DNA from 2 places in the Stenotrophomonas sp. Steno-C15 genome. Region 2 is predicted to be linked to the other one. Evidence: predicted binding sites of a transcription regulator. Region 2 holds the regulator's gene; the other holds the start of a gene.

Region 1 (5,346 bases), on a different contig from region 2:
CAACCATGCCAGCGGCTTTGCCAACTTTGCATTCCTGGAGCCGGACGGAAAACTGAAATTCCACTTCGATCCGGGCAGCCGCTATGGCTATTCCGGCGAAGGCCTGATCCTGCTGCAGTTCGTGCTGGAGCGCGGGCTGGGCCAGGACGTGGGTACGCTCATGCAGCAGCGCGTATTCGACCGCTTCGGCATGCCCCGCACCAGCATGATGTGGCGCGAGGATTTCGCCACGAATCTGGCCGACGGCTGGACCGCCGAAGGCACGGCGGAGCCGCACGATGAACGCAGCCGCGTGCGTGCCGCCGGTTCGATGGACACGACCATCGCCGACATGGGCAATTTCGCGGCCGGCTATGTCAGTGGCCAGGGGCTGTCGGCATCGATGCGCCGGGAACTGGTGCGGCCGCAGCTGCCGATCACCACCGCCAGCCAGTTCCCGACGCTGCAGCCGGAACTGCCGGTGGCGCAGCGGCGCAGAAACCTGGCTGCGGGACTGGGCGTGGTGACATTCACCGGTCCACAGGGCGCAGGCTTCTACAAGGGCGGACATGACGATGCGGTGGGCAACACGCTGGTGTGCGTCGAACAAGGCCAACGCTGCGTGGTGATCCTGGGCAACGATGTGCGCGCCGAAGCGGCCTTTCCGGCACTGGTGCGCTTCGTGCTGGGCGAGACGGGGGTGCCGTGGGATTGGGAATACGGCGCCACGAAGGCATTCGTGCGCTGACAGGTCGACCACGGTCCACGTCCAGCAGAGGGGGCGGAACGCCCACAAAAAAACCCCGCCTTGCGGCGGGGTTTTTCACTTCATCGGGAACAACGCAGACCTTAGAAGTCCATGCCGCCCATGCCACCCATGCCGCCCATGCCACCGGCGCCGCCCAGGGCCGGCTCGTCCTTCTTCGGAGCTTCGGCAACCATGGCTTCGGTGGTGATCATCAGGCCAGCGATCGAGGCCGCGTTCTGCAGCGCCGAGCGGGTCACCTTGGTCGGGTCCAGGATGCCGAACTGCAGCATGTCGCCGAACTCACCGGTGGCGGCGTTGTAGCCGAAGCTGCCGCTGCCTTCCTTGACCTTGTTGACGATGACGGACGGCTCTTCGCCGGCGTTGGCGACGATCTCGCGCAGCGGGGCTTCCATCGCGCGCAGGGCGATCTGGATGCCGTGGTTCTGGTCTTCGTTGGCGCCCTTCAGGCCGGCCAGCGCGGTGACCGCACGGACCAGTGCAACGCCGCCGCCCGGAACCACGCCTTCTTCAACGGCTGCACGGGTAGCGTGCAGGGCGTCGTCGACGCGATCCTTCTTTTCCTTCATTTCGATTTCGGTGGACGCACCCACCTTGATCACGGCAACGCCGCCGGCCAGCTTGGCCACGCGTTCCTGCAGCTTCTCGCGGTCGTAATCCGAGGAGGTGTCCTGGATCTGGGTCTTGATCTGCGCAACGCGCGATTCGACCGCAGCCTTGTCGCCCACGCCGTCGATGATGGTGGTGTTCTCCTTGGAGACCTGCACCTTCTTGGCGCGGCCCAGGTCCTTGATGGTGGCCTTCTCCAGCGACAGGCCCACTTCTTCGGAGATCACGGTGCCTCCGGTCAGCACGGCCATGTCTTCCAGCATCGCCTTGCGACGATCGCCGAAGCCCGGGGCCTTCACGGCCACAACCTTGACGATGCCACGGATGGTGTTGACCACCAGGGTCGCCAGCGCTTCGCCTTCGACTTCCTCGGCCACGATCAGCAGCGGCTTGCCGGCCTTGGCGACGCCTTCCAGCACCGGCAGCAGGTCACGGACGTTGGAGATCTTCTTGTCGTGCAGCAGGATGAACGGCTCATCCAGGTCAGCGGTCTGCGACTGCTGGTTGTTGATGAAGTACGGGGACAGGTAGCCGCGGTCGAACTGCATGCCCTTGACCACGTCCAGCTCGTTGTCCAGGCCCGAGCCTTCTTCAACGGTGATCACGCCTTCCTTGCCGACTTCCTTCATCGCGTTAGCGATGATCTGGCCGATCGACTCGTCCGAGTTGGCCGAGATGGTGCCGACCTGGGCGATCGCCTTGTCGTCAGCGGTCGGCTTGGAGATGTTCTTCAGCTCGGTGACGGCAGCCACGACGGCCTTGTCGATACCGCGCTTGAGGTCCATCGGGTTCATGCCGGCAGCAACGGCCTTGGCGCCTTCGCGGATCAGGGCCTGGGCCAGCACGGTGGCGGTGGTGGTGCCGTCGCCGGCGTCGTCGTTGGTGCGCGAAGCAACTTCCTTCACCATCTGCGCGCCCATGTTCTCGAACTTGTCAGCCAGTTCGATTTCCTTGGCGACGGAGACGCCGTCCTTGGTGATGGTCGGGGCGCCGAAGCTCTTCTCGAGCACGACATTGCGGCCCTTCGGGCCGAGGGTGGCCTTGACGGCATTGGCGAGAACGTTGACGCCGCGCACCATGCGCGAACGGGCGTCTTCACCGAAACGGATATCCTTGGCAGCCATTGCAATTACCTCATTGGTCGCGCCGGGCCGTGCCCGGCGGCTGGGATGTGGGGATCAGGTTGAAACAGGTCGCGGCGGGGCTCAGCCGATGACGGCGAGCACGTCGTCTTCGCGCAGGACCTTGTACTCGACGCCTTCGCTCTTGTACGAGCTGCCGGCGTACTGGCCGTAGATGACCTTGTCACCGACCTTCAGCGACGGCGCGCGCACGCTGCCGTTGTCCAGCGGCTTGCCGGGGCCGACGGCCACGACTTCACCCTTGGTGGACTTTTCCTTGGCCGAGTCGGGGATGACGATGCCACCGGCGGAGATTTCGTCGGCTTCGATCGGCTTGACCACAACGCGGTCGTGCAGCGGCTTGATGCTCATAGGAGACCTCTTAAGTGATTGATTGGTCTAAAAAAGTCCGGCGATGTTAGCACTCGCACCAGGCGAGTGCCAGAACCGCACGTGAAGAAACCCGACAAGGTCGGGAGCACGGCAGAGATGGAGCCCCCCGGGAGGCTTTCAAGGGGCGTCGCGAAAAAAGTTTCCGCGCCGGACGCTGCGGCAGTGCGGTGGGGTGGCCCCGAATTAGGTGACCAACGTCGCACTGTCAGATATCTGACGTTCATTTACGACAAAGTGTCACTGGATCGGCCTTAGGCTCGGCCGCGCATTCCCAATCACAAGGAGTCGTCGATGCGATTGCTGTCCCCGCTCGCCACCGCCTGCGTGCTGGCCCTGGCCACCGCGCCGGCCCAGGCCGAGGTCTTCATCAACGAACTGCATTACGACGACAGCACCGCAGCCGGTGACGTCGGCGAGGCGATCGAGGTCGTGGCCACCGCCGGCGAGGATCTGTCCGGCTATCGGCTGTATCTCTACAACGGCAGCACGCCGTCGGCCGCTTCGGTGTACGCCAACACGGCCGTCCCTGCCGGCAGCGCCGCCGGGTGCGGCAGCGCCACCCTGGCCGTGGTCAGCTATCCGACCAACGGCATCCAGAACGGTCCCAACGACGGCATCGCGCTGGTCGACGCCAGCGGCAAGGTGGTCCAGTTCCTCAGCTATGAGGGCACGATCACTGCCTCCGGCGGTCCTGCCGCAGGCATGACCAGCCAGAACATTCCGGTGGCCGAGACCAACAGCACGGCCCCTGGCACCTCACTGCAGCTGACGGGCAGCGGCAGCCAGTACGCCCACTTCACCTGGGCCGAATCGGCGACGCAGACCTTCGGCAGCTGCAACAACGGCCAGACCTTCAGCGGTGGGGGTACGCCCGGTCCCAATACGCCGCCATCGGTGTCCACCACCACCCCCGCCCAGGGCAGCAGCACGTTCCCGGCCGCGGCCGATCTGGAAGTGGTGTTCAGCGAGACGGTGAACCTGGCCAGCGGCGCCTTCGCGCTGAGCTGCGGCGCCTCCGGCAGCGTACCGCTGACCCACCCGGCCAGCGGCAGGAGCGTGAAGCTGTCCACCAACACCGCGCTGGTGGCCGGTGAGGCCTGCCGCTTCGACATCCGCGCCGCGCGCATCACCGACCTGCAGGGCGCGCATCCGGCTGCCGACAGCCGCATCGCCTTCACCGTGGCCAGCGCCACGGGCAACCCCGATCCGGGCAATCCCGGCGTACCGGCGGGCTACTACTCCAGGGTCAACACCTCCAGCCCGAGCCAGCTGCGCTGCTCGCTGCACGCGACCATCAAGGGCCACACCGCCTATCCGTACAGCGGGTCGGGCACCAGCACCTGGACCATCCTGGAGATCGCCGACGAGGATCCGAACAATCCCAACCGCATCCTCGATGCCTATCGCAACCGCAGCTACGCCAAGGTCAGCGATCGCGCTGGCACGGGCAGCGGCCTGACCTACAACCGCGAGCACACCTGGCCGAACTCGCTGGGCTTTGCCAGCACCACCGGCGACAAGGGCCTGCCCTACGCGCCCTACACCGACACCCACATGCTGTACCTGACCGATGCGCAGTGGAATGCCGACCGCGGCAACAAGCCGTTCGGCAAGTGCGATGCCAACTGTGGCGAGCGCGCCACCGAGGCCAACAACGGCCATGGCGGCGGCAGCGGCGGCTACCCGGGCAATTCCAACTGGGTGCGCACGCCGGACGGCAACACCGGCACCTTCGAGGTGTGGGGCCATCGCAAGGGCGACATGGCGCGCGCGGTGATGTACATGGCGATCCGCTACGAGGGCGGCAAGGATGCAGCCACAGGCCAGTCCGAGCCGGACCTGGAGCTGACCGACGACCGCAGCCGGATCGTCAGGACCAGCAGTTCGCCGGCCTACATGGGCCTGCTCTCGACCCTGATCGACTGGCATCTGTCCGATCCGCCGGACGACGCCGAGCGCGCGCGCAACGACGTGATCTACAGCTTCCAGGGCAACCGCAACCCGTTCATCGACCACCCCGAGTGGGCGACGCCGGCGTTGTTCACCTCGGCCAAGCCGGCGACCTGCCAGCTGGCCAACTGACCGCGCAACGCAGCGGTCCATCGCCGCCGCCGGACCTTGATCCGGCGGCGGCCCTATACTCGACGGTCATGCCGACCGTCGATCCCGTCCTGCTGCTGTTGACCACCTGCCCGGACCGGGCCAGTGCCGAGCGCATCGCGCATGCGCTGGTCGGCGAGCGCCTGGCCGCCTGCGTGACGCGCCTGGAAGGGGCGCAGTCGACCTACCGCTGGCAGGGCGAGGTCACTACCGATGCCGAGCTGCAGCTGCTGGTGAAGACTACGGCCAGCCGCGTGGAGGCAGCGATGGCACGGATCGTCGAACTGCATCCGTATGAACTCCCCGAGTGCATCGCGGTCGAAGCCCGGGCCGGACTGCCGGCCTATCTGGATTGGATCCGGGCGCAGACCCGGGAGG
Region 2 (5,346 bases):
GCGCTCGACGCCACGCACCGCTTCTTCCAGGTCCAGCTCCATCACGTAACCGATGTCGGCACCGCGGCGTGCCTGGCGCGGACCGCCGCCGGCACCACCGAAGATGTTGCCGAAGATGTCGCCGAAGATATCGTTCATGTCCGGACCACCCGGACCGCCCCCGCCCATGCCGTGCTCGAACGCGGCATGACCGTGGCTGTCATACATCCGGCGCTTGTTGCCGTCGGACAGCACCTCGTAGGCTTCCTTGCACTCCTTGAAGGAGGCTTCGGCGGCCGCATCACCCGGATTTCGGTCCGGATGGAACTTCATCGCGCAGCGGCGGTAAGCCTTCTTCAGCTCTTCTTCGTTGGCGGTGCGGGCCACGCCCAGCACTTCGTAGTAATCGCGCTTGCTCATATCGTGAATCGGCTTCCGGAATGTCGGGATTCGTCAAAGCGGAAGAGCGGAACCAGGTCCGCTCTTGCGTCGGGCGCCCCGACGCGCCGGAGGCGGTCAGGACCCTGATGCGACAACGGGACGCTGCCAGGCAGCGTCCCGCGTCGGTCCGGATCAGGACTTCTTGTCGTCCTTGACTTCGGTGAACTCGGCGTCCACCACGTCGTCGTTGCCCTTGCCCGCATTGCCGGCATCGGCGCCCGGGGCACCGCCCTGCTCTGCCGACGCTGCGGCGAACAGCGACTGGCCGGCTTCCTCCAGCACCTTCGACTTGGCTTCGATCTGTGCCTTGTCGTCGCCCTTCATCGCGGTTTCAAGATCGGCCAGAGCCGCTTCCACCTTGCCGATGACATCGCCGCCGACCTTGCTGCCGTGCTCGGTGATGGCGCTGCGGGTGCCGTGGATCAGGGCATCGGCCTGGTTGCGGGCCTGCACCAGCTCCTGGAACTTCTTGTCTTCTTCGCGGTTGGCTTCCGCGTCGGCGACCATGCGCGCGATCTCTTCCTCGGACAGGCCCGAGCCGGCCTTGATCTCGACCTTCTGTTCCTTGTTGGTCTTCTTGTCCTTGGCCGACACATGCAGGATGCCGTTGGCGTCGATGTCGAAGGACACCTCCACCTGCGGCAGGCCACGCGGCGCCGGCTCGATGCCGGACAGGTCGAACTTGGCCAGCGACTTGTTGAAGCGGGCCTGTTCGCGCTCACCCTGCAGCACGTGCACGGTCACGGCCGACTGGTTGTCCTCGGCGGTGGAGAACACCTGCGAGGCCTTGGTCGGGATGGTGGTGTTCTTCTCGATGATCTTGGTGAACACGCCGCCCATGGTTTCGATGCCCAGCGACAGCGGGGTCACGTCCAGCAGCAGCACGTCCTTGACGTCGCCGCCCAGCACGCCACCCTGGATCGCCGCACCCAGTGCCACGGCTTCGTCCGGGTTGACGTCCTTGCGCGGCTCCTTGCCGAAGAACTCGGTCACCGCCTGCTGCACCTTCGGCATGCGGGTCTGGCCGCCGACCAGGATCACTTCGCTGATGTCGCTCGAACGCAGGCCGGCATCGTTCAGGGCGACGCGGCACGGCTCGATCGACTTCTTGATCAGGTCTTCCACCAGCGCTTCCAGCTTGGCGCGGGTCAGCTTGATGTTCAGGTGCTTCGGACCCGACGCGTCAGCGGTGACGTACGGCAGGTTCACTTCGGTCTGCTGGGCGCTGGACAGCTCGATCTTGGCACGCTCGGCAGCGTCCTTCAGGCGCTGCAGGGCCAGCGGATCCTTGCGCAGGTCGATGCCCTGGTCCTTGTTGAACTCTTCCACCAGGTACTCGATGACGCGGTTGTCGAAGTCTTCGCCGCCCAGGAAGGTGTCGCCGTTGGTGGCCAGCACTTCGAACTGCTTCTCGCCGTCGACGTTGGCGATCTCGATCACCGAGACGTCGAAGGTACCGCCGCCCAGGTCGTACACAACGATCTTGCGATCCTTGTTGTCGCCCTTGTCCAGGCCATAGGCCAGCGCGGCCGCGGTCGGCTCGTTGATGATGCGCTTGACGTCCAGGCCCGCGATGCGGCCAGCATCCTTGGTGGCCTGGCGCTGGCTGTCGTTGAAGTAGGCCGGCACGGTGATGACCGCTTCGGTGACCTTCTCACCGAGGAAATCCTCGGCGGTCTTCTTCATCTTCTCCAGTACCTTGGCCGAGATTTCCTGCGGCGCCATCTTCTTGGCGTCGCTGGTGGCCACCCACGCATCACCATTGTCATGGGCAAGGATGCTGTACGGGACGTGGGCGATGTCCTTCTGCACCTCGGCGTCGGTGAACTTGCGGCCGATCAGGCGCTTCACCGCGTAGAAGGTGTTCTTCGGGTTGGTCACCGCCTGGCGCTTGGCCGAGGCACCGACCAGGACTTCGCCGTCCTTGGTGTAGGCGACGATCGACGGGGTGGTGCGATCGCCTTCCGAATTCTCGATGACGCGGGCCTTGCCGCCGTCCATGATCGCCACGCACGAGTTGGTGGTGCCGAGGTCGATACCAATGATCTTGCCCATGGGGGAGACTCCTGAGAAATGCTGTGTGGATGTCAGTCCGGCCGCTCGGCCGGTGGATGAATGGGATGTGGGGGAGGCTCGTGGAACATTCAAGCCATCTCCCGAACGCTGTGTTCAGCCGTTCAAGGTTCGCCGGGCATGGCCCGGCGATGACGATCCGGGGGTAGCGCCGGGCCATGCCCGGCGGCCGCTCCCGGATCGACCGCTCAGTCGGCGGCCACCACCACCAGCGCCGGCCGCAGCAGGCGCTCGTTGAGCAGATAGCCCTTCTGGAACACGGTCACCACGCTGCCCGGGGCGGCGTCCGGGGCCGGCACCTGGCTGATCGCCTGGTGGTGCTCCGGGTTGAACGGCTGGCCGGTCGGGTCAATCAGGACCAGGCCGTTGTCGGCGGCGACCTTCAGCAGCTGCTTGTAGGTCAGCTCCAGGCCCTCGCGCAGCGGGTGCGGGTCGTCGCCGGCGGCCTTCAGGCCGGCATCCAGGCTGTCGAACACGGGCAGCAGTTCGCCCAGCAGCTTCTCGTTGGCGAACTTGCGGGCCTGCTCGATGTCGCGGGCCACGCGCTTGCGCTGGTTCTCCAGGTCGGCGCGCTCACGCAGCGCATCGGCCCTGACCTGCTCGACTTCCGCGCGCAGGCGCTCCACTTCGTCATTGACGCCTGCTGCGGCGGCCGCGTCGGCGGCGCTCTGCTGGGATTCGAAATCTGGATGTTCGTGGTTCATGTCTGGGTCCCTGGCGGTCACTCCCCGCCTCCACCCACCCTAGTGTGGGCGGGATGCTGCGTTTCAAGCGTCCGCGGCACCGGATCCGCGCCCGGTCGGTGAAAAGGCCGCGCCCAGCACGTCGGCGGTGGCCTGTACCAGCGGGATCATGCGGTCGTAGGCCATCCGCTTCGGCCCGATCACCCCCAGCACGCCCAGCACCTGCCCGTTGGCCGCATACGGGGCGGTCACCAGCGAAACGCCCTGCAGCGGCATCATCCCGGTCTCTTCGCCGATGAAGATGCGCACGCCCGGGGCCTGGATGGTCCGCTCCAGCAGCTGCAGGATCTCGCGCTTGCTGGAAAACAGCTCGAACAGTTCACGCAGGCGCTCCAGGTCGGACAGGTCCTGGACCCCCATCAGGCGGGTCTGGCCCGCCACCAGCATGTCGTCGGCCGCGGGCTGCAGGGCCTGCTCGGCCAGTTCGATGCTGTGCGCCAGCAGCTGCTCCAGCTCGGAGCGGGCATCGCGCAGCTCCAGCAGCAGGCGCGCCCGGATCTCCGCCAGCGGCAGCCCGGCGAAATGGGCGTTGAGGTAATTGGCGACCTGCTCCAGCTGGCCCGGCGCGAAGTCCTGGCGGGTTTCGATCACCCGGTTCTGGACCTCGTTGTCGGCGAACACCAGGATCGCCAGCACCCGGCGGCCGTCCAGCGCCACGAAATCGATCTGGCGGAAGGCGAACTGCTCGCGCCGCGGCGCGCTGACCACGCCGACGAAGTGGCTCATCGCCGACAGCAGCTCGGAGGCACTGCCGAGCAGGGCCTGGGTGCTGCCGCCACCGGCCAGTTCCTGGCGCAAGCGGGCCAGCTCGCCCTCGCCCGGCGGCTGCATCTGCAGCAGGCTGTCGACAAACACCCGGTAGCCATGCGCGGTCGGGATCCGCCCGGCGGAGGTATGCGGCGACGCCAGCAGGCCCAGGTCCTCCAGGTCGCCGAGGATGTTGCGGATGGTGGCCGGGCTGACTTCCAGCCCGGCCACGCGCGCCAGCGTCTGCGAGCCCACGGGCTCACCATCCTGGATGTGGCGCGCGATCAGCGTGCGCAGCAGATGGCGCGCGCGCGGGGCGAGTTGGTCGGCGGAACCGTGCATGGAATCAACCTGTGAGACACGGAGACTAGATAATGGCGCCGGATCACCTTGGCAAGCCATTGGACCGCCCGCGTGCGCGTGCTAGCGTTGCGCGGCTCAGATACCCCCAGACCCATGCTCAGACACCTATCGATCAAGGATTTCGCCGTCGTCCGCGCTACCGAACTTGAATTCGGGCCTGGCATGACCGTGGTTTCAGGCGAGACCGGCGCCGGCAAGTCGCTGATGGTCGACGCGCTGGGCTTCCTGTCCGGCCTGCGCGCCGACAGTGGCGTGGTCCGCCACGGTGCCGCCCGTGCCGAGCTGTCGGCCGAGTTCGCGCTGGAGCATCTGCAGGCCGCACGCCAGTGGCTGGCCGACAACGAGCTGGACGATGAGGACCAGTGCCAGCTGCGCCGCGTGATCCGCGCCGACGGCGGTTCGCGGGCCTGGATCAACGGCCGCCCGGTCACCCTCGCCCAGCTGGGCGAACTGGCCGCGCTGCTGGTGGAAATCCACGGCCAGCATGAACAGCAGGCCCTGCTGGCGCGTCCTTCCCAGCTGGCCCTGCTCGATGCCTATGCCGGCAACGAGGAAGAGCGCCGTCAGGTCCGCCGCGCCGCAGCCGCCTGGCAGGCACTGGTCGATGAATCCCTGGCGCTGTCGCAGCAGGGCGACGTCAGTGACCGTATCGGTTTCCTCGAGCATCAGCTGCGCGAACTGGACCGTGAGGATCTGGAGCCCGAATCGATCCTCGCGCTGGGCGCCAGCCATCGGCGCCAGGCCCATGCCAGCGCGCTGCTGACCGCCTGCCAGGCCGCCAGCAACCAGCTCAACGGCGACGAGGGCAGCTCGGCGCTGGATCAGCTGCAGCAGGTGCGGCACGAACTGGCCCGGCTGATCGAACACGACCCGCGCCTGGGCGAGGTGGACAGCCTGATCGAAAACGCGTCGATCCAGCTGCACGAAGCCCTGTCCCTGCTCGACCGCGTGCACGACGACCTGGATGCCGACCCCGAGCAGTTCGAGGAGAACGAGCGCC

The links. The regulator HrcA, encoded in region 2, represses chaperone genes, less so after heat shock. The targets are predictions, from matches to a motif close to TTNGCACTCNNNNNNNNNGAGTGCNAA.
Region 1: a site for HrcA is predicted at 2,894-2,920, ahead of AC06FB_RS08715 (co-chaperone GroES). Genes of this name have one in related genera too.

The regions. Positions count from the first base shown of each region.
Region 1 is NZ_JBWJPF010000008.1:74,644-79,989, forward strand. Features, by position in the region: gene AC06FB_RS08705 (serine hydrolase domain-containing protein) at 1-727, shown strand, start outside; gene groL (chaperonin GroEL) at 829-2,478, opposite strand; gene AC06FB_RS08715 (co-chaperone GroES) at 2,560-2,847, opposite strand; gene AC06FB_RS08720 (endonuclease) at 3,160-4,950, shown strand; gene cutA (divalent-cation tolerance protein CutA) at 5,019-5,346, shown strand, end outside.
Region 2 is NZ_JBWJPF010000002.1:2,967-8,312, forward strand. Features, by position in the region: gene dnaJ (molecular chaperone DnaJ) at 1-399, opposite strand, end outside; gene dnaK (molecular chaperone DnaK) at 553-2,475, opposite strand; gene grpE (nucleotide exchange factor GrpE) at 2,682-3,197, opposite strand; gene hrcA (heat-inducible transcriptional repressor HrcA) at 3,261-4,325, opposite strand; gene recN (DNA repair protein RecN) at 4,440-5,346, shown strand, end outside.